2 regions of the Siminovitchia sediminis genome follow, and region 2 is predicted to be linked to the other one. Evidence: a T-box and tRNA genes for the amino acid it is inferred to sense, from the RefSeq annotation. Region 2 holds a T-box; the other holds one or more tRNA genes.
The links. The T-box of region 2 lies ahead of serS (serine--tRNA ligase). A T-box ahead of a tRNA ligase gene usually reads a tRNA of that ligase, here a tRNA-Ser.
Positions count from the first base shown of each region.

Region 1: it encodes a tRNA-Ser, which carries the amino acid that the T-box ahead of serS (serine--tRNA ligase) is inferred to sense. The anticodon was not compared.

Region 1 is NZ_JBHUEO010000077.1:442-9,653, forward strand. Features, by position in the region: tRNA gene ACFSCZ_RS16975 (tRNA-Arg) at 1-26, opposite strand, end outside; tRNA gene ACFSCZ_RS16980 (tRNA-Leu) at 35-121, opposite strand; tRNA gene ACFSCZ_RS16985 (tRNA-Lys) at 195-267, opposite strand; tRNA gene ACFSCZ_RS16990 (tRNA-Gln) at 269-343, opposite strand; tRNA gene ACFSCZ_RS16995 (tRNA-Asp) at 402-474, opposite strand; tRNA gene ACFSCZ_RS17000 (tRNA-Glu) at 1,118-1,189, opposite strand; tRNA gene ACFSCZ_RS17005 (tRNA-Ser) at 1,195-1,285, opposite strand; gene ACFSCZ_RS17010 (SprT family protein) at 1,364-1,816, opposite strand; gene cmpA (cortex morphogenetic protein CmpA) at 1,903-2,019, shown strand; gene ACFSCZ_RS17020 (Tex family protein) at 2,178-4,349, opposite strand; gene ACFSCZ_RS17025 (PP2C family serine/threonine-protein phosphatase) at 4,442-5,038, opposite strand; gene sigB (RNA polymerase sigma factor SigB) at 5,035-5,829, opposite strand; gene rsbW (anti-sigma B factor RsbW) at 5,807-6,280, opposite strand; gene ACFSCZ_RS17040 (anti-sigma factor antagonist) at 6,280-6,609, opposite strand; gene ACFSCZ_RS17045 (PP2C family protein-serine/threonine phosphatase) at 6,710-7,717, opposite strand; gene ACFSCZ_RS17050 (anti-sigma regulatory factor) at 7,732-8,133, opposite strand; gene ACFSCZ_RS17055 (STAS domain-containing protein) at 8,138-8,494, opposite strand; gene ACFSCZ_RS17060 (STAS domain-containing protein) at 8,494-9,212, opposite strand, start outside.
Region 2 is NZ_JBHUEO010000058.1:3,560-14,649, reverse strand. Features, by position in the region: gene ACFSCZ_RS15500 (sigma factor G inhibitor Gin) at 284-457, opposite strand; gene ACFSCZ_RS15495 (pro-sigmaK processing inhibitor BofA family protein) at 638-898, opposite strand; gene ACFSCZ_RS15490 (YaaL family protein) at 968-1,183, opposite strand; gene recR (recombination mediator RecR) at 1,198-1,797, opposite strand; gene ACFSCZ_RS15480 (YbaB/EbfC family nucleoid-associated protein) at 1,809-2,126, opposite strand; gene dnaX (DNA polymerase III subunit gamma/tau) at 2,148-3,842, opposite strand; gene ACFSCZ_RS15470 (DUF2207 domain-containing protein) at 3,967-5,646, opposite strand; RNA gene ffs (signal recognition particle sRNA large type) at 5,853-6,118, opposite strand; gene tadA (tRNA adenosine(34) deaminase TadA) at 6,188-6,655, opposite strand; gene ACFSCZ_RS15455 (glycoside hydrolase family 18 protein) at 6,758-8,047, shown strand; gene serS (serine--tRNA ligase) at 8,091-9,365, opposite strand; T-box leader at 9,463-9,682, opposite strand; gene ACFSCZ_RS15445 (serine hydrolase) at 9,749-11,044, opposite strand.

The sequences.
Region 1 (9,212 bases), on a different contig from region 2:
GCTCTATCCAATTGAGCTACGGGCGCTTATTATTTGGTGCGGTCGAGAGGACTTGAACCTCCACGGTATTGCTACCACTAGGCCCTCAACCTAGCGCGTCTGCCGATTCCGCCACGACCGCCTTTTTCAAGGACAAGATATATTCTATCACACACTTCAAAATGTGTCAATGATCTTTTGCTAGTTTTAAAAAGTGAGCCATGCAGGATTCGAACCTGCGACCCTCTGATTAAAAGTCAGATGCTCTACCAACTGAGCTAATGGCTCTTGGCTGGGCTAGCTGGATTCGAACCAGCGAATCACGGAGTCAAAGTCCGTTGCCTTACCGCTTGGCTATAGCCCATCGTTCCGAGTTTTTTATTATACAAAATCCAATGATACATTGCAAGGTTTTTTTGAAACGGTCCCGACGGGAATCGAACCCGCGATCTCCTGCGTGACAGGCAGGCATGTTAACCGCTACACCACGGGACCATCATATGTAAGCCTTTGGTGCTGCATTGTCCAGCTGCAGACAGCAGCGTTTCTACAAATCAACGAAGGTAAAAGACGCCTCCAATCGTTTTGTATCCAGCGTCTATCACCCCGGCAGCCGTCATACGCTTTTCGAACTGTCCAGATGAGCGGCCCAGCTCGAGATCATAAGTCAATCCCCTGTGACGGCTGTAAAGCTGCCTCCTCAGGAATCGTCTTACACTTGCCTTTGGGCTTGTCTATCGTCCAGCGCAGGCGTCCGCGACTAGCAGACTTCACGCCTACTCCTACAATAAGTCAACTTCGGCTCGCCTTTGGCTTTGCCGTGTTTCCTTTATCTCGTCGAAGAACTCCAGTCTGTACGTCGCTAAATGACGCCTTCCGCTTTTCTGTCTGTCCAGCTCCAGCGCCTAGCCCCTCGAGGTCATAAGCCGCTTCCCTGTGGCGGCTGTAAAGCTGCCTCCTCAGGAATCGTCTTATGCTTGTCGGGGCTGGTCAAGGCGCTTCCGCTTTTCTGTCTGTCCAGCTCCAGCGCCTAGCCCCTCGAGGTCATAAGCCGCTTCCCTGTGGCGGCTGTAAAGCTGCCTCCTCAGGAATCGTCTTATGCTTGTCGGGGCTGGTCAAGGCGCTTCCGCTTTTCTAATGACCCCTACGGGATTCGAACCCGTGTTACCGCCGTGAAAGGGCGGTGTCTTAACCGCTTGACCAAGGGGCCGGACATGGCGGAGAAGGAGGGATTTGAACCCTCGCGCCGCTTACGCGACCTATGCCCTTAGCAGGGGCACCTCTTCGGCCTCTTGAGTACTTCCCCATTAGAAATGACTCTTCCGATTATAAATACTGAACAGCAGACTGTCAAGGGGTTTTAGACCGTTTTTTCTTTTTGAAATTATAGCTTTTCGCGTAGTTTTCCTCTGCATTTTCCGCACGCATATCGAATGATATTTACTCTCCGCCGGCGTTCGTACAGCTCACCGCAAGTTGTACATACATACATCCATTTCGGAGTCGTCCGATGTTGATCAGCAGATAATGGGGTACAGTGCCTGGGCGCCCCCACTTTTTGCATCAACAGGCGGAAATCGTGATCCCGGTGCTTGTACCCTTTGCCTTCCAGATGCAGATGATAATGGCATAGTTCGTGTTTAATGATCCCTTCCAGTTCTGCCATTCCATGTTCCTGATAATATTTCTTATTAATTTCTATATTATGCGTTCCCAGCATATAGCGTCCCCCTGTTGTCCGTAGACGAGGGTTAAAGTATGCCTGGTGCATAAATGGCTTGGAAAATAACTCTTTTGAGATTTTTTCAGTCAGCTTCTGGAGCTGTTCATTTGTCATTTTCTTTCCTCCCGCCGCATTGAACAGGATTGTTCCTTTTTTCATATTATATTTTACCAAAAAACTGGCGGGGGAGGTTGTACACCATGCCAATCTGGTTTAAAAGCCAGATGCAAAAAGCCTTCTTGGAAAAAGACCGGTATCAAATTAAACTGTTGAATCAATGCTGGTTTTACTACAGAAAAAAGCACTGCTCTCCCTAAGCCGGGGAGCAGTACTTTTTATACTCCCGGGTCTGAGAGGCCTTTTACATTCCATCTGATTGATTGCAAAGGTTATTTTCAATTCGGCTCCCCAAAAAATATTTAAAGACGCCGAGTTCTTATTTTCCCTCTCCACACTCTAATGATTTCCTCATCCATTAGGGTCCGACCATGGTCAGGGACAACCTTCCTTTATCAACATCCACTTTTTCTACCCAGACAGTGACCACATCACCAAGGGAAACAACGTCAAGCGGATGTTTGACGAATCGCTTGCTCAATTTGGAAATGTGAACAAGACCATCTTCTTTGACACCGACATCGACGAAGGCACCAAAGTCGACGACGTTCCGGACAGTTCCCTGAAGTTCCATTCCCGGCTTCAGATCTTCCAGTTTCATTAAATTTTTTTTCAAAAGAGGCTTTGGCAATTCGTCCCGGGGGTCACGTCCGGGCCTCATCAACGAATCAATGATATCTTTTAGAGTCAGTACACCCAATCCCAGTCCCTCTGCCGTTTCCTCCACGTTCAATTGATGGAGGGCCTGCTTCATCTTTTCAGTTCCGACATCCGCAGATGTCAATCCGATGGACTTGAGCAACTTTTTAACCTCCGGATAGCTTTCCGGATGGATCGGCGTGGAATCAAGCGGCTCATTTCCGTCCAAAATCCTCATGAATCCAATGGCCTGCTCATATGTTTTGGCTCCAAGCCGCGGTATGTTTTTTAATTGAGCGCGGGTGCTGAATTTTCCATTATCCTCGCGATACTTAACAATGTTGTTGGCCACAGCCTTGCTTAAGCCCGATACATATTGAAGAAGTGATGGAGATGCCGTGTTGACGTTCACACCGACTTGGTTTACCGCCGTTTCCACCACAAAAGCAAGCTCTTCATTTAATTTCTTCTGTGTCACATCGTGCTGGTATTGACCGACTCCAACAGATTTCGGATCAATCTTCACAAGCTCCGCCAAAGGATCCTGCAGACGCCGGGCAATGGAAACGGCACTTCGTTCTTCAACCTGCAAATCCGGAAATTCCTCTCTTGCCAAATCAGAGGCGGAATATACGCTCGCTCCCGCTTCATTGACAATCATGTAGGATACATCTTTTTGAAGTTCTTTTAATATATTTGCAGTGAATTGCTCCGTCTCCTGTGAGGCAGTACCATTCCCGATCGCCACGATTTCAACAGGGTATGTTTCCAGCACATGAAACATCTTTTCTCTCGCCTGCTCCTCCTTGGCCCTTGGCGGATGCGGGTAGATCACATCAATATGAAGCACTTTCCCCGTTTCATCGACAACCGCCAGCTTGCAGCCCGTACGGTATGCCGGGTCCACTCCCAGCACCACTTTTCCTTTCAGCGGCGGCTGCAGCAGCAGCTTTCGAAGGTTTTCGGAGAAGATGTGGATCGCCTGTTCTTCTGCTTTAGTGGTCAGTTCATTTCGGATTTCGCGTTCAATTGCAGGTCCAATCAGGCGCTTGTAGCCGTCTTCTATGGCCTCTTCCACTTCCCCGGCAGCGACGGATGATTGATTTTTTATAAATGTACGTTTTAAATAGTTGATGATTTTTTCCGTATCCGCTTTGACGGAAACTCGCAGTATCCCTTCCTTTTCGCCGCGGTTCAATGCAAGAACACGGTGAGGGACAATTCTTTTCACCGGCTCCTCATAGGCATAATACATCTCATACACTGATTTTTCGTCAAGCTCTTCTTTTTTCACTTCCGACACCACTTGGCCGGACCGGAACGTCTCGTCCCTGATCCACTGCCGGACAGCGGCATCGTCGGACACCCGTTCAGCCAAAATGTCTTTTGCCCCTTGTACGGCTTCTGCTGCTGTTGCCACTTTTTTGTCATCAGAAATATATTTTTCGGCTTCCTCTTCTATCTGTCCTTCTGTCGGGAACGCCCACATCCAGTCTGCCAGCGGCTCCAGTCCTTTTTCCTTCGCAACTGTTGCTTTCGTACGGCGCTTTTGTTTATATGGCCGGTATAGATCTTCCACCGTTTGCAGTTTGTCGGCTTTTGTTATCTTCTGCTTTAAAACCTCAGTCAGCTTTCCCTGTTCATCGATCAGGCGAAGAACATCTTCTTTACGCTGCTCCAGATTTTGTATGTATCCCCAATTTTCCATAATATCTTTAATTTGAACTTCATCAAGCGCACCGGTCATTTCTTTTCGATAGCGGGCAATGAACGGAACGGTATTCCCTTCTTCAAGCAAAGAGATGACATGATTGACCTGCTTCACTGCAAGGTTCAATTCTTTCGCAAGCCGATGGACCAGCTGCTCTTGCTTTGTTTCCGTTTCAATCATTCCAATCCCTCATTTCATTTTCATTCGCTATTCCTATATCTTACCATCGGGATCCTAGTAAATACCATGGTTCAACAGAAAAAACCCGCTGATTACAGCAGGTTTCCTACAATAAAGGTGACATCGTCACTCTCGTTGATTTGATTAAATTTTAATCGTTCAGCTAAATTGGGGAGCGATGGATGGTTTTGAATAATCGATTTTGTATCTTCATTTACAAAACCGTCAGAATGGAGTAAAAAAGTGGATTGAGGATCATAAGGGAATTTTTGCGTTCGGAATTTTTGCGGTCTGCCTGATAAATAACCTGATACAGGCATGGGGTAGACCATTTTTCCGGAAGGCGTGTAAACATAAAACCTGATGTACCCCACACAGCTATATTCAAAAGTTCTTTCGCGGAAGTCCACTTTGAAAATAGCAGTTGCTGCCCCCCGCTTGTTCAGCAGGACTTTATTGCTGAAGTTCATCAGGGTCTGCACATCTTCTTCCACATTGGATTGAACTACCGAAGTAACAGCCTGAGAAGACTCATATGCATATTCACCACTTCCAAGGCCGTCTGCTAAGACACATAGGAAATAATCGGTATTCGCAGTCATATAAAAGCTGTCCCCGCAAAATGCCTGTCCTTCCTTGGCCCTTTGAAAAGCATAGGCTTCCAAGCAATCGTTTTGAAAATGTATCATAAAGTGGAGCTCTCCGTATTTGCGGGTTCAGCAAATATAGCATCTTTCAATTTTTTAATTGCTCTCCTTTGAAGCCGAGATACGTGCATTTGTGAGATATTCAACCGATCTCCCGTTTCTTTTTGGCTTAAATTCTCCAAGTACGTATATTGAATAATTTGTCTTTCCCTTTCCGTTAATACATGCAGCACTTTTTCAACCACAAGCTTTTGATTGACTTTTTCATATCCTTCGTCCACATTTCCGATAATATCGAGCAACGTAACTGTACTTCCGTCTGCATCCGCCTCAATGGAATGGTCGACCGACAGCGCCTGGTAGCTTTTGCCCATTTCCATCGCTTCCAGTACTTCTTCTTCCGTGACATCCAGACGCTCGGCAATTTCATGGATTTGAGGTGAACGTTGGAGCTCTCTCGTCAAATCTTCAACCGTTGTTTTAATTTTAGGCCCCAATTCTTTAATTCTTCGGGGGACATGAACACTCCAAGTTTTATCACGCAAAAATCGTTTGATTTCACCAATAATGGTCGGTATGGCAAACGCCTCAAAAGATTTTCCGTACGATTCATCGTATCTTCTAATAGCTCCCAACAGCCCGATGATTCCCACTTGAAAAATATCTTCATGGTACGACTTTCCTTTTGAGTATTTGCGTGCAATGGAATCAACTAAATTTTTGTAATGAAGGACTAATTTGTTTTGTGCCTCTTCGTCTTCATGAAGCTGAAAGGCTTTAATCCACTCATTAACCTCAGGGTGTTTGTAATCAGGTTGAGATTTTTTCGGCATTAAGCTCCACCTGCTCTCCTTCCAGGTATTTTGTCATATAGACACTGACTCCCTGGTTCAATTGAACATTGACTTCATCCATTAAACTTTCAATTAAATAAAGCCCCAAGCCTCCTTCACGCATAAATTCAACGCTTTCTTTCTCTGAATACGGCCCTGTTTCTCTCCGGGCTTTTTTCAAGTCGAAACTTTTTCCGGAATCGGACACCATGACTTCGAGGCGATTTTCATAAAGCGCAAATCCGGCTACGACTTCCCCGCCTTCATTTGCCTTATAGGCATGCTGTACCGCATTGGTCACAGCTTCACTTGTCGCAATTTTTATATCTTCAATCACTTCATATGAAAAACCCATCCGGCTGGCAATTCCCGAAATCGTCAGTCGAACAACCCCGACGTATTCTGCCTTAGCGGGCACTTTCATTTCGATATAGTCAAAAGCTGCATCCATTATACTCCACCCTCCACCTCGGTATTGATGTCCATTACATCCGCAAGTCCAGTAATATCAAACAAGCGCTGCAGCCTCTCCGACATTCCCGTTAACTTCATATTGCCGCTACGGGCACTAAGCTGTTTGAAAAGTCCAACGAACACACCGAGTCCTGTGCTGTCCATATATTTTACACCGGATAAATCAATATTTATGGTCACACCGTCACCATCAGCAAGATCCATCAGCCTTTCTTTGACCTTCGGAGCTGTATAAGCATCAATTTCACCTGTTAATTTCACATAAAATATGCCGTCCTTTTCTTTCACATCTATAGTTACATTCACATTGCCCACCCCTATAATATGTATTATTTTGAGTACCGTTTACCCGTACCCGTTTTTGAATAAAGACAAACATATTTGCGAAAAGTTTTAGTAAAAAAATTTACGCATCTCTTTTTAAGATAATTAAAGTGAAATCGTCCCTGAGTTCAAAATGCTGAAGCCTTTCCAATTCCTTGTATACACTTGTGACAATGTCCTGCGCGGTCCCTGAAATATACCGGTGAATCAGTGAGGACAAAAAATCTCTATCAATAAATCCCTCTTCCGTACGGCATTCTGTCACTCCGTCGGATAAAAGAACAATCATGTCACCCGGATCCAAATCAATCTGGTATTCTTTGTAATTTGTATTCTTATTTATACCAAGCAGCAAACCTTTTCCGCCCAGCTCTTCAAACTTTTGATTTTTTGCCCGGTAAAAAAACCCGGGTTCATGCCCGGCTGTAGAATAACGAAAGGCATGCTTTTCAGGATCGTATACACCAAAACACATCGTAATAAACATGCTCGGGTCTACGTTTCGTTCAACAACCCGGTTTAAATTTTCCAGTATCGTTCCCGGGCTTAATTGGTTTTCCGGCAAACTGTCCATGGCATATTTGATCATGGACATGGAAAGGGCTGCAGGTATCCCTTTTCCGATCACATCCGCAATAGCAATACCGACATTCTTGTCATCATCTGTAACAAAATGAAAATAGTCCCCGTTCATTTGCCGGGCAGGCACACTAATCGCGCCGATGTCCGCACCGTCCACTTCCGGAATAGATGTTTGCAGGAGCGTTTCTTGCATACTAGCCGCTACTTCTATCTCATTGATCAACGCTTTCTGTTGAGTCCGGAGACTTTGGTGCTCCCGATAGGCGATCCCATAAGCCATCATGACTTCCAGCAACACATCAAAGGAATCCAGTATCTGGTCCGCGGAAGCTGATTCTTCCATCATAATCGATTTATGTAGACTAATAATTTCTTCAGGCGCTATATGATGCTCAATAAGTTTTCGGCTTAATTTCTGGCCCTGATATAATATTCTTTCATCTTTATTTATTAAATATTTAAGAACAATGTCTTTATACTTCGGCTCTACCGTCTCCCAAAACTCCACCCAATTCACTCCTTTTACCGGAGCCACTTAATCGCAGTAATTACAGTACCCTTCCCGGGTTCAGACTGAATATCGAATTCGTCCATTAAACGTTTGACACCCGGAAGACCGGCTCCCAATCCTCCGGAGGTGGAATATCCGTCTTCCATCACTTTTCGGATATCCGCAATCCCGGGACCTGTATCCTCTGCAATAATTTTCATTCCTTTTTTTCCATCTGAAAATATTTTATCTATTGTGACCTTGCCTTCTCCGGCATACAAAAAAATGTTTCGGGCCAATTCGCTGATTGCAGTTGTAATCCTTGCCTGGTCCACTACCCCAAAGCCCAGCTCTTTCGCTGCATTTCTGCCTAATTGGCGAACTGCTACGATGTCCCATTCATTTAATACTTTTACGAAGGACTGCAGCTCCATAGGCTTAATCCCCCAGTTCCTGTTGTAATTTATCTAAACCATTTTCCAAATCAAGAGCGGTCATCACATCTTCAAGCCTGATGCCCAGCTCAATGAGCGTGATGGCCACAGCGGGTTGTATTCCTGTGATGACAACCTTGGCTCCCATCAATTTGGACATTTCCATGACATCCCCCAACACCTTGGCAATGAAGGAGTCAATAAAATCGATGGATGTAATATCAATCACAACCCCGCGGGCATTGGTCTCATGAATTTTCTGCAAAAGATCTTCCTGAAAGGCGAGTGCTGTTTGATCATCTAATTCCCATTGAATGGAAACGAGCAAGCAATCACGCAGTTTTAAGATAGGTATTCTCACTACGCCTCCTCCTTTAGATTCACTATTTTTCGGTTCGTCAACGCCAGTGCTTCACCAATTCCCTTTTGTAAGGTGCTGGTCGTTGTAATCTGATTTAAATCGATACCCAGATTGACAATGGTCTGGGCAATTTCAGGCCGGATGCCGACCAGCATGCATTTTGATCCCACAAGTCTTACCGCGTCAGCTGCCTGAATAATATGATGTGCCACCATGGTATCTACAACAGGAACTCCTGTAATATCGATAAGGACCACTTCCGAGCGGTGTTTGACAACCCCTGACAGCAAATTTTCCATGATCAGCCTGGCTCTTTCTGTATCGATGGTTCCAACGAGCGGCATGACAGAAATCTTTTCAAAGACAGGTATTAAGGGAGCAGACAGTTCCTGCAGGGCAACCTTTTGAAGGGATACCGTCTTCTCCCAATTATTGGAATAGGATTCCACAATCTGAGTGGACATGGGTGCCACCCATTTGTCGATCTCCGTGATCAACTCAACCGTTTCCTCGCTCGTGTAATTTTTTTCCTGTCTCATTAAATTGAGAATCATGGTTTTTAACTCACTGAGACCTGTCAGGAGAAAGTTTAACGGCCAGCCAATTTTCACAGCTCTCTCTGTAATTCTTTCAACCCTCTGTTGATATTCTTTCTCTGAATCTACGATGTTGGAGACCGCTGCTTCAATAAATTCATGGCTTGTATTCTCGAATAAGT
Region 2 (11,090 bases):
CTGAAACTGGGAGGGTCAGAAAATGAAGAGTCACCTCTTCAAGCAGCAGGCACTGGACAATTGTTGATGAAGGACAATTTAACACTGCATAGTTCTTGCAGATTTCACAGGCTAAAACCGTCATGGACGTTGGAGCAGGAGCATGCAAATATCTGAGTGATCCTGCCAAAATCGTTCTTGCCCCGTCAGCAAAATCAGGGAGGGATATCTTGTCCTTCTTGACGCAGCTTCATTTTATGACCTAATGTTAAAAAAAACCAGGCATTTAACTAAAAGCCCAGTTTTACGTAACATATTTCGTCTCTTTAATGACTCTCATCTGTTCCACAAAGTACTTATACTTCGGGTCATCTGTTTCCGTCTGGACCATCTCCTGTTCACAGTCGGTGCAAATAAAAGATGTATAAAGATGAATGCCTTTATCCTGTTCTTTTTTACAAATAATACACTTTTCCATTTCTCCACCTCCACACATGTTTTATTATTCCCGCTGGAGGATAATTGTATACACAATTAACAAGATTTAAGAAGTTAAAACCATTTGATTCAATTCTATGCGGTGGGGACACTCGCTGTGTTTGTCTGGGCCATATTTACGAAAAAAAATAAAACACCCGCATTTTACGCGGATGCTTCATCAAAGAATGTAAAGCTGAATGACTGATAATGCGGCGACTCCCGGGAGCCCGAGAAAACCGGAAATAGCAGCCGTAACAAAGTTTATGGGAACATATAAGCCAAATTGATTGCCAAATGCATTGAGGAAAAATAAAAACAGGGCGCCGATCATCAATTTAATGACAGCTTGGCCAGCCACTTTAAAAACAGGCTTTACTGACATGAGCAGGGCTAAGATTAAGAAAATAAGCAAGGTAATAATAATCAAACCGGAATCCACGCCTTCCCCCTCCTGTACATGTATCCTTACTACATTATATGAAAGGATTGTCCAAAAAGAACAGAGAGGCTACAGGCCTTTGATTGAAATATTTCTCTTCCTCGCTTCTTTCAATAAAAAAAGGTACTTGGATTTCGCCATAAGCGTACGGTACTGCAATTCATCTTGAGGCTCATAGCTTAATCGCAACAAATGTTTTTGTTCGTCCCATTCCCGCTTCTTTTTCTCCAACAGGTCGATCAGCCGATGGTCAAACTCTTTCTGTAATTTATGTTTCTTGAACATATCCCGCTCTCTCCTTACAGGACTTCCCTGCGGCCTTCCAACGCTTTGGAGAGAGTCACTTCATCCGCGTATTCAAGATCTCCGCCTACAGGCAGCCCATGAGCAATTCTTGTTACTGTAATTCCTGACGGCTTGAGGAGACGGGAAATATACATGGCAGTAGCTTCACCTTCAATATTTGGATTGGTTGCCAAAATAACTTCCTGTACAGTTTCATCCTGCAGCCTTTTTAAGAGATCCGGAATATTGATATCTTCCGGCCCAATCCCTTCCATCGGAGAAATAGATCCGTGAAGGACATGGTATAGCCCGGTGAACTCTTTCATTTTTTCCATTGCAATCACATCTTTCGGATCCTGGACTACACAGATCACACTTTGGTCACGTCTTGCGTCTTCGCAAATGGCACACGGATCTTTGTCCGTGATATGTCCGCATACCGAACAGTAACCAAGATCTCTTTTGGCATTGACCAATGCCTTGGCAAAATCAAGTACGGTATCCTCTTTCATATTCAAAACGAAAAATGCCAGGCGGGCTGCTGTTTTGGGCCCAATTCCCGGCAGTTTCATAAAGCTGTCAATCAGCTTGGATATCGGTTCTGGGTAATGCATGCTGTAACCTCCTAGAAGCCAGGAAGATTTAACCCTTTCGTAAATTGCCCCATCGTCTGGCTTGTTAATTCTTCTGCCTTTTTCAAAGCATCGTTTGTAGCAGTTAAAACTAGATCCTGCAGCATTTCAATATCTTCCGGATCAACAACTTCTTCATCAATTTGAACTTCCAGCACTTCTTTATGGCCGGATACAATGACCTTTACCATACCGCCGCCGGCAGTGCCTTCCACCTTTTTTTCTCCCAGCTCTTCCTGAGCCTGGGCCATCTTCTTTTGCATCTTTTGCATTTGTTTCATCATGCCTTGCATATTTCCCATTCCTCGCATACTCTTTTACCTCCACCATCGTTAATTTTTAAATTCAATCAGATCTTTGCCTACAAGTTTCAAAGCTTCGGAAACGAGCGGATCTTCTTCCTCTTTCTCTCCGTCTCCATCATGTTGATTGTTCTGCAAAAAATCTTCCCGAATCTCTTTCCATTGCACTTCCGGTACGCCGATGACCTTCAAGGTGCTGCCCAACAGTTCTTCTAAAATTTGAGAGATCGTTTGTATGAATGAATGATTTTCCATGGCCATCCGGCAATGGATATCATATTTAAACTTGATCACAACTGCATGCGCTGATGCTGCTGCCGGCTCTGCATCATTGAGCAATGCTGCCTGTGATCGCATTTGCCGCTGGTTCAGGATATTTAAAAAATCACCCCAATGGCTTTTCACTTCATTAAGCTGCTGCCTTGTGGCTTCTTTCAATACTTGCGTCACCGCACCGGCAGGAACTCGATATTCCTTCCCGCTGCTTCGAAGCGGTCTTTTCGAAGGTTTGGCAGGGGTTCCCTGCGCTCCCTCTGCAGCCTGCGGACCATGGGACTTCAACCATTTTACTTCTTTTTCCAGCTCTTCAACTTTTTTGATTAATTGCTGAAGCTGGGATTGATCTGCAGGTGTACGTCCTTTTTCCAGCTGACAAAGCTTGACGAGACACAATTCCACATACATGCGTGCATGATTTGAAAACCGCATGTCCTGCTGGGTCTTGCTTAATATATCAATGTAATCGTAAATTTGCTGAGCCTGTATTTCTTCTCCCAACGACTTGAATTCTTCATCCAAAAGAGCATGTTCAGCCATTTCGTCGAGATGAGGAGCAGTTTTGTACAGCAGCAAATCCCTATAATACAGAATGAAATCTTCAATAAGCCGGGCGGGATCCTTACCCTGCATCAGCAGTTCTTCCAGCGTCCCAAGTGCTCCCGGTGTATCTTTTTCATGAACGGCCCGCGCCAGCCTGTACAGGCTGTTTTGCGAAATTGAGCCGGTAACGGTTAAGGCATCTTCAACGGTAACACGACCGGTACTGAAAGAGATAGCCTGATCCAGCAAACTCAGAGCATCCCTCATTCCGCCTTCCGCTGCTCTGGCAATGATCTGCAATGCCTTTTCATCATATTCCAATGATGTTTCATTTGCAATATGTGCCATTCTTCGGGCGATATCCTGGGAGGTAATTCTTTTAAAATCAAATCGTTGGCACCTGGAGATAATCGTTAGCGGAATTTTATGTGGTTCCGTTGTTGCCAAAATAAAAATAACATGTTGCGGCGGCTCTTCCAATGTTTTCAATAAAGCATTGAAAGCGCCAATTGTCAGCATATGCACTTCATCAATGATGTATACTTTGTACTTTACCGCATTAGGCGTATACTTGACCTTATCGCGAATATCACGGATTTCCTCCACGCCGTTATTGGATGCGGCATCAATTTCAATGACATCAGGAACAGAGCCATCCGTAATTCCCAGACAGGCCGGGCACTTATTGCAAGGCTCCGAAACGGGCATTTTTTCACAGTTGACCGCTTTCGCCATAATTTTGGCCGCGCTGGTTTTTCCGGTTCCCCGTGGCCCGGAAAATAAATAGGCATGAGATATTTTTTCCTGGAGGAGAGCATTCTGCAACGTCTTAGTTACATGTTCCTGTCCAATGACATCCGAAAATGACTGCGGCCGCCATACCCGATATAACGCCTGGTAACTCATGCTCTGCCTCCTTTTTTACTTAATCATCTAGTTTTTATTATACCTTAAACAATAGGGAAATTACAAAAATACTATTGTCTAAATAACCAAGAGACTTTTCCGTCCGGATGCGTGCTGCCGAGGGTCAAAACGCTCCTGATCCCCCGCCGCCTCCTCCCACTCCTCCTCCGGAGGATGGACTCCCGGATTGGGATGTAAATGACTGGCTTGCCTGCTCATCAGCTGCAGCAAAGGAATTGGACAGCGCAGGCCAAAATATTGGAAAGTATGCCATATCCGAAGCACTGGCAGCAGGAACCTTCTGTTCCCAGATTTCAAACTGTTTTAAATTAGCCCCATGGATCCCGAGCGAATAGATCATGGCACGCATCCGATCATCCTGGCTGTAACGATTCCACTGTTCGTTCTTCATTTGGTCAAATTCATCATTCAGTCTCTTCCATTCTTCTTTCATGCGTATTCCCTTTTCAGAAAGCGGCTTGTAAAAGATGGAGAACAATAAAGAGAGTAAAAAGAGGAAAATTGATAATGTCATCCATAAGTACAGCTCATATCCAGCAAATATGATGATACAGAAAAACGGTATAATACTGGCTGCTGCAGTCATCCACCTGATTTTTATCCTTTTCCGGAACAACTCTTGCTGCTTAATCTCCTTTTGAACGGCCATTTTCCATTTCGTTGTCTCTTCAGTATATATCCTATGGTTTTCCTCTTTTTTCATAAACCGTTCCAAGTCATCCACACTGAAGGAGTGATTCGAACCCATCTGATCAAATAATAATGAGATTAATTGCTGCTCATGATCTTCTCTGGCCATTCTATAACCCAGCATGAACCGGCCCTCTCCAGTCTGTTTTACGTATCCCTGCCGCACAAGATCCATTAACGCTGCCGGAATACTAAACTTCCGGTCCGGAGTTGTAAAGCTGATAGTGGCCGGCATGCTCATTTCCTGTTTAGGAATAGCGACCTCCGATGCAAAGACCTCTTTGACAACATTCTGTTTCAGCTGTATACGCCTTCTGAAATCATATATACATATTCCGATGAACAGCACAGCAAACCCCAACAATGACCAAAAACCCGCTGAAGCGGCTGTCTTTTGACCTTTGGCAAAAGCGGCTGCTTTCTCTTTCATCATCATCTTTTCGTCTATTATTTCCTGCTTCATTTCTTTTGTATCTGTAAAAGGCAAACCAGGAAATAAGGAAGCATCAAAAACTACTCTTATATCTCCATTTTGCCCCGCTTTCACATTTCCCACCGAAAAAACGGCTGTCCCTCCTTCCGTAATATGTTCTTTGTCAAAAGCAGTATCATATCCCAAGGCTATTGCGTCATCCGTGGGACGGGGAGGATGAACTGCAATCGTCAGCCGGCCGTAGTCCGCCTCATTCCGGTCATCGAAAAAGGGCCAATAAAATTGTGCAACATCCACATATTTTTCCATGCCGTCTTCAATCAAATACTGAAGCTCAACTTGGATCGTCTCATCCTTGCCACTCCGGTACACCTTGTACATATCCCCGTCTTTTTCCGTCTTCAGATCTTTTCCCCCTTCTTTCGCCAAAAAGCTACTTATTTCCGCACCTTTTTTCGGGGAAATTTCCCGGGAAATTCCATTGAATTCTCCATCAAACTCATAGGTGAATTGTTCAATCACGTGAACTTCACCATTTTCTAGTAAATAGGCATCAATTTTTACATCACTTATCGAGAAGTCAACTGCTAAAGCGATTGCTGGAAGAAAAAACAAAAAAACGACTGTAAAAAGGGTTACTTTCCTCCACACCAGTATCACCTCTTTCCCTCTTCTCGTTTATTTACGTATGTAGTTCGTCTTATGTTTCAGGAAACCGGAAATCCCTTCCTCTTTGCGGCAGTACTCGCTCAACTTAAGGAAGCAGATGAATCTATCGAGAATAGATACTGGAGTCAATAAATCAGCTTTCGATTCAATAAAAAACCCATCCGCTTTATGCGAATGGGTGGTTATTCCTATGTATACCGTGCACCTTCCGTCGTCAGTGTCTCATCTGCGTTACTCAAGCAGTTAGCTCAGCCCAGGCTGCCCCGCGGCACATGAGAGGTCCCACTTAATGCTGCTTCCTTCCGGACCTGACATGGTTCGTGGGTTCCCATTGCGCAGGACCCAGACGTCGACACCACTTGCTTGAGGCAGGCCAGACAAGACAAGCTGCCTCTGGAAGGGATTCAACCCCGCTGGAGCGGATTGCGGGTACAGGGCTCCGCTACTCCCCCGTCTAGCACGGCATAGTTCATTGTACTACTTTTTCACCTTAAAATCAATGTTTTCCTGTGGTTAACAAAAGTTTCCAGCTTCAGGATCGTTTCTTTTTGTCACGGAGAGATCGAAAAAATTCCGTTAAAAGTGATCCGCATTCTTCTGCCAATACTCCGCTGATCACTTCGCTTTGGTGGTTAAACCTCTCATCCGTTAACAGATTCATTAGAGTTCCTGCACACCCGGCCTTCGGATCGGAAGCACCATAAGTGACTTTTTGAATGCGGGATAGCAAGATAGCACCGCTGCACATGGGACAAGGCTCCAGCGTTACATATAACTCAGCACCTTCCAGCCTCCAGGTTCCCAGCTTTTCACACGCTTCCTCAATAGCCAGCAATTCCGCATGAGCAACTGCATTTTGTTCCGTCTCCCTCCTGTTATGGGCGGCTGCAATCACTTCCCCATTTAATACAATCACTGCTCCTATAGGAACTTCCTGTATTTGCTCAGCCTTTTTTGCTTCCGCAATAGCCAGCTGCATATATTTTTCTTCTCTTTCCAATTGGATCTCCCCACAATTTTTTATTGGTCTTTTATTTTTACACAATACATACAATGGGACAAGGTTGATACTTTAATCTGTTGAGCCGTAAGGAGGAAAAAAATGCAAATCCATGTTGTCCAGCCTAATGAGACTTTGGCCTTAATTGCTTCCCGATACAATATTTCTCCGGCTATCCTTGCTGATGCGAATAAACTGCCGAACCCCAACCAGCTTGTTGTTGGCCAGTCTATGGTCATTCCTATTATAGGCCAGTTTTACTGGGTTCAGCCGGGCGACAGCCTGTGGACCATCGCCCAAAGATTTGGTATTCCCTTTCAAGAGCTGGCACGCATAAATGGATTAAACGTCAATAACCCAATCCCTGTAGGTTTAAGGCTGTATATCCCTCAAAGAGCCAAACGCGACGGAGAATTTCTTGCATATATTGAGCCGCGCCGTACCGGTGAAGTATCGGAAGCACTTGAATCCAGTGCCCGTGAAGCTTCGCCTTATTTAACCTATTTGGCATGTTTCGCTTATCTTCCGCGGAGGGACGGGACACTGGATCCGCCAAATCTGAACCAATTCCCGGAGATTGCTGAAGCAAACAATACGTATCTTGCCATGGTACTTGCCAACCAGGAAGAAGGACAATTTAGCACTGAGCTGGTTCATATACTTTTGACTGATGAACAGGTACAAACCACATTATTAAATAATATAGTCGCTGAAGCGAAGCGGGTTGGATTTACAGAAATCCACTTGGATTTCGAAAGAATTGCCGGTACGGACCGAGAAGCATACAATAATTTTCTGCGAAGAGCACGCGATCGATTTCATCAGGAAGGATGGATCATTTCAACAGCCCTTGCTCCCAAAACCAGTGCTGTTCAGCAAGGGGAATGGTATGAAGGCCATGATTACAGAGCGCATGGTGAAATTGTAGATTACTCCTTGATAATGACGTATGAATGGGGGTATAGCGGAGGTCCGGCAATGGCTGTCTCTCCGATCAACTCAGTCCGGCAGGTGCTGGAATATGCCATTACAGAAATTCCACCGGAAAAGATTATGATGGGACAAAATTTATACGGTTATGATTGGACGCTGCCTTTCGTGCAGGGAACAACAGCCACAGCTGTCAGTCCTCAGAGAGCCATCCAAATCGCGGCTGAAAACAACGCAGCGATCCAATACGATCCTGCTGCACAGGCACCGTTTTTTCATTATACAGATCAGGAGGGAAGACAGCATGAAGTATGGTTTGAGGATGCCCGATCAATCCAGGCCAAGTTTGACCTTGTCAAAGAGTTAAATCTTCGCGGAGTCGGTTATTGGAAACTCGGATTGTCGTTTCCTCAAAATTGGCTCCTTATCCAGGATAATTTTAATGTCGTGAAAAAACCATAGAAAAAGCGGCTCACCTTTATCTGAGCCGCTCTTGATATCTGCTTCAGCCAATCACTTCTTTATTTCTCATATAGGGGCGGAGTACTTTGGGTATTTCAACGGTTCCGTCTTCCCGCTGATAATTTTCCAATATAGCTGCCACTGTTCTCCCCACTGCAAGCCCGGAACCATTTAAAGTGTGAACATGCTGAGGCTTTGCTTTTGGTTCGGAACGAAAACGAATATTTGCCCTTCTCGCCTGAAAAGCCTCAAAGTTTGAGCAGGAAGAAATCTCCCTGTAGGTGTTATAACTGGGAATCCAAACTTCCAAATCATACTTTTTCGCGGCGGTAAATCCAAGATCTGCCGTACACATGCTCATGACCCGATAGGGCAATTCCAGAAGCTGAAGCACTTTTTCTGCATGGGCAGTTAATTTTTCCAGTTCATCATAAGACTCTTCCGGCTTAACAAATTTCACCAATTCCACTTTGTTAAACTGATGCTGGCGAATTAACCCTCTTGTATCCCTTCCTGCCGAACCTGCTTCAGAACGGAAACAGGCACTGTAAGCAACATAATTAATAGGGAGCTGGTCACCATCCAGTATTTCATCGCGATGATAGTTTGTTACCGGCACTTCCGCTGTAGGTATCAGGTAATAATTCTCGCTCTCAATATGGAAGGCATCTTCTGCAAATTTTGGAAGCTGGCCGGTACCTGTCATGCTCGCCCGGTTCACCATGTAAGGAGGGAGCATTTCTTCATACCCGTGTTCTTCCACATGAAGATCCAGCATAAAGCTGATCAGTGCTCTTTCAAGACGGGCTCCAAGCCCTTTGTAGAAAACAAAGCGGCTTCCTGTTACTTTTGACGCCCGTTCAAAATCGAGAATTCCCAAGTCCGCTGCCAAATTCCAATGCGGTTTAGGGTCAAAAGAAAATTTCCGTACCTCTCCCCACTTTCGGACTTCTACATTGTCGTCTTCTGATTCGCCAACCGGGACGCTTTCGTGGGGAATATTCGGAATGGATAACAGCAGCTTTTGCAGCTCTTCTTCAATTTCACGCAGCTCTCCGTCTATTTCCTTGACTTGCTGCCCGACTTCCCTCATTTCAGCTATTAAATCATCCGCATTTTGTTTATCCTTTTTCAACTGGGCAATGTTTTCAGATACTTCATTCCTTCTGCTTTTTAACTGTTCGGATTGAACAATCAATTCCCTTCGTTTTTGATCCAATTGCTCAAATTTGTCTAAATCACCCAAATCTTCACCGCGGTACTGCAGCTTTCTTTTCACTTCTTCCACGTTACCCCGCAGGGTTTTCATATCAAGCATATTTAAAACCTCCCCTTATACTGAATGGCGCGTCTTAAAACATTTAAGCGACGCTGGTACTATTGGAACTCTGTAAAAACAAAAAAACTCCCATCCCCAAAGGGACGAGAGTTACCCGCGTTGCCACCCAAATTGAAAGCCTTCGAGGCTTTCCTCTTCATTGGATAACGGGTTTGACCCGAAAATGCTTACTAGCCCACAAGGGCATTCGGCATTTTGCTCCAGGAGGGATTCACAGGCGGTGCCGCCGGTTCTCACCAGCCACCGGCTCTCTGACAGACACTGTACCTGCTACTCGTTCCTTTCAACACAGTCGCTCATATCAATTTTCTGATACTATACTATATCCTTGAAGCAATTGCAAATAATACAGGTGAATTCAGTTAGAACCAGCCTTTCACGGTACTGGCTGCACTATTCCAAACATCGCCGAAGAAACTGCCGACACCGCGCATAGCCAGAACAAACCAGTTTGCTTTTTCCACTTTTTCTGCTGTCACCATATTGGCTGATGCAGGTTTTCCAATATAGCCATAGTCGGATTCCCCTTCATAGGCTGCTTCCAGCACGCCAATTTTTTCACCCTTTTTAACAGGTGCTGCCAACTGGCCATCTTCATTTAAAACTTTTTGATTTATTTTCAATTCCGGTTTGTACGTTTTCTCTTCACCATTTTTAACAACTACCTGCAATGGTGCATCTGATTGGATCTCAACCTTTTTCTTCTTGCCATTGATCACCGGAAGAGACTCTCGGCCTTTTACTTGATATTGTTCGGGATACGCTTCTTTTAATGAAAAATGACTAAAAGCATATTCCATCATTTTTTTTGTTTCCACGAAGCGTGATTCATAGGCGCCTTGACCGTTTTTATCTTTTGCGTTCATAACAACGGTCACGACCCTCATGTCATCTCTCTCAGCAGTCCCCGTAAAACAGTATCCTGCAAAATCGGTGGTCCCGGTCTTTAGGCCGTCCACTCCTTCATATCCAAACACAAGGGAAGGGAGCATCCAGTTCCAGTTTTTCATTTTTCCCGGCATACCAGGAAATTCCTTCTCAGGAATACTCGTTGTTTCCAAAACTTCCGGATAATCATTTAACAGCCGTAAAGCCAGTTTTGCCATCGAGCTGGCCGACATAATATTTTCGTCTTCTGCACCGGTTCCTTCAGGATGTTTACCTTTGAGATCGCGGTTATTTAATCCCGTGGAGTTCACAAAATTATAATTATCCAATCCCAGTTCTTCGGCTTTGGCATTCATCATATCTACAAATTTCTTCTCAGAACCGGCAATGGCTTCAGCAATGGCAATGGTTGCCCCGTTGGCTGAATAGATGGCCATCGCTTCATACAACTCTCTAATTGTATACTTTTTTCCGGCCTCCAAGGGAACATTTGATAGATTGGTATCTATGGAAACCTCATGAACATAGTCGCTGATAGTCTGTTCCTGGTCCCACGTGATTTTATTATTTGCTATAGCTTCAAACAAAAGATACTCTGACATCATTTTTGACATGGATGCAATGCCAAGGGCGGTATCTTCATTTTTTGCATATAATATTTTCCCTGTACTGGCTTCTACCAGAATGGCTGCATCTGCATGTATATCCAATACATCTTCAGCCGCCGCTTTTCCAGGGATATGTAACGTACTGATCAACAGGATAGCCATGAGAAACACAGCTGTAAATTGTCGTTTCATACCTTTTTTCAAGTGT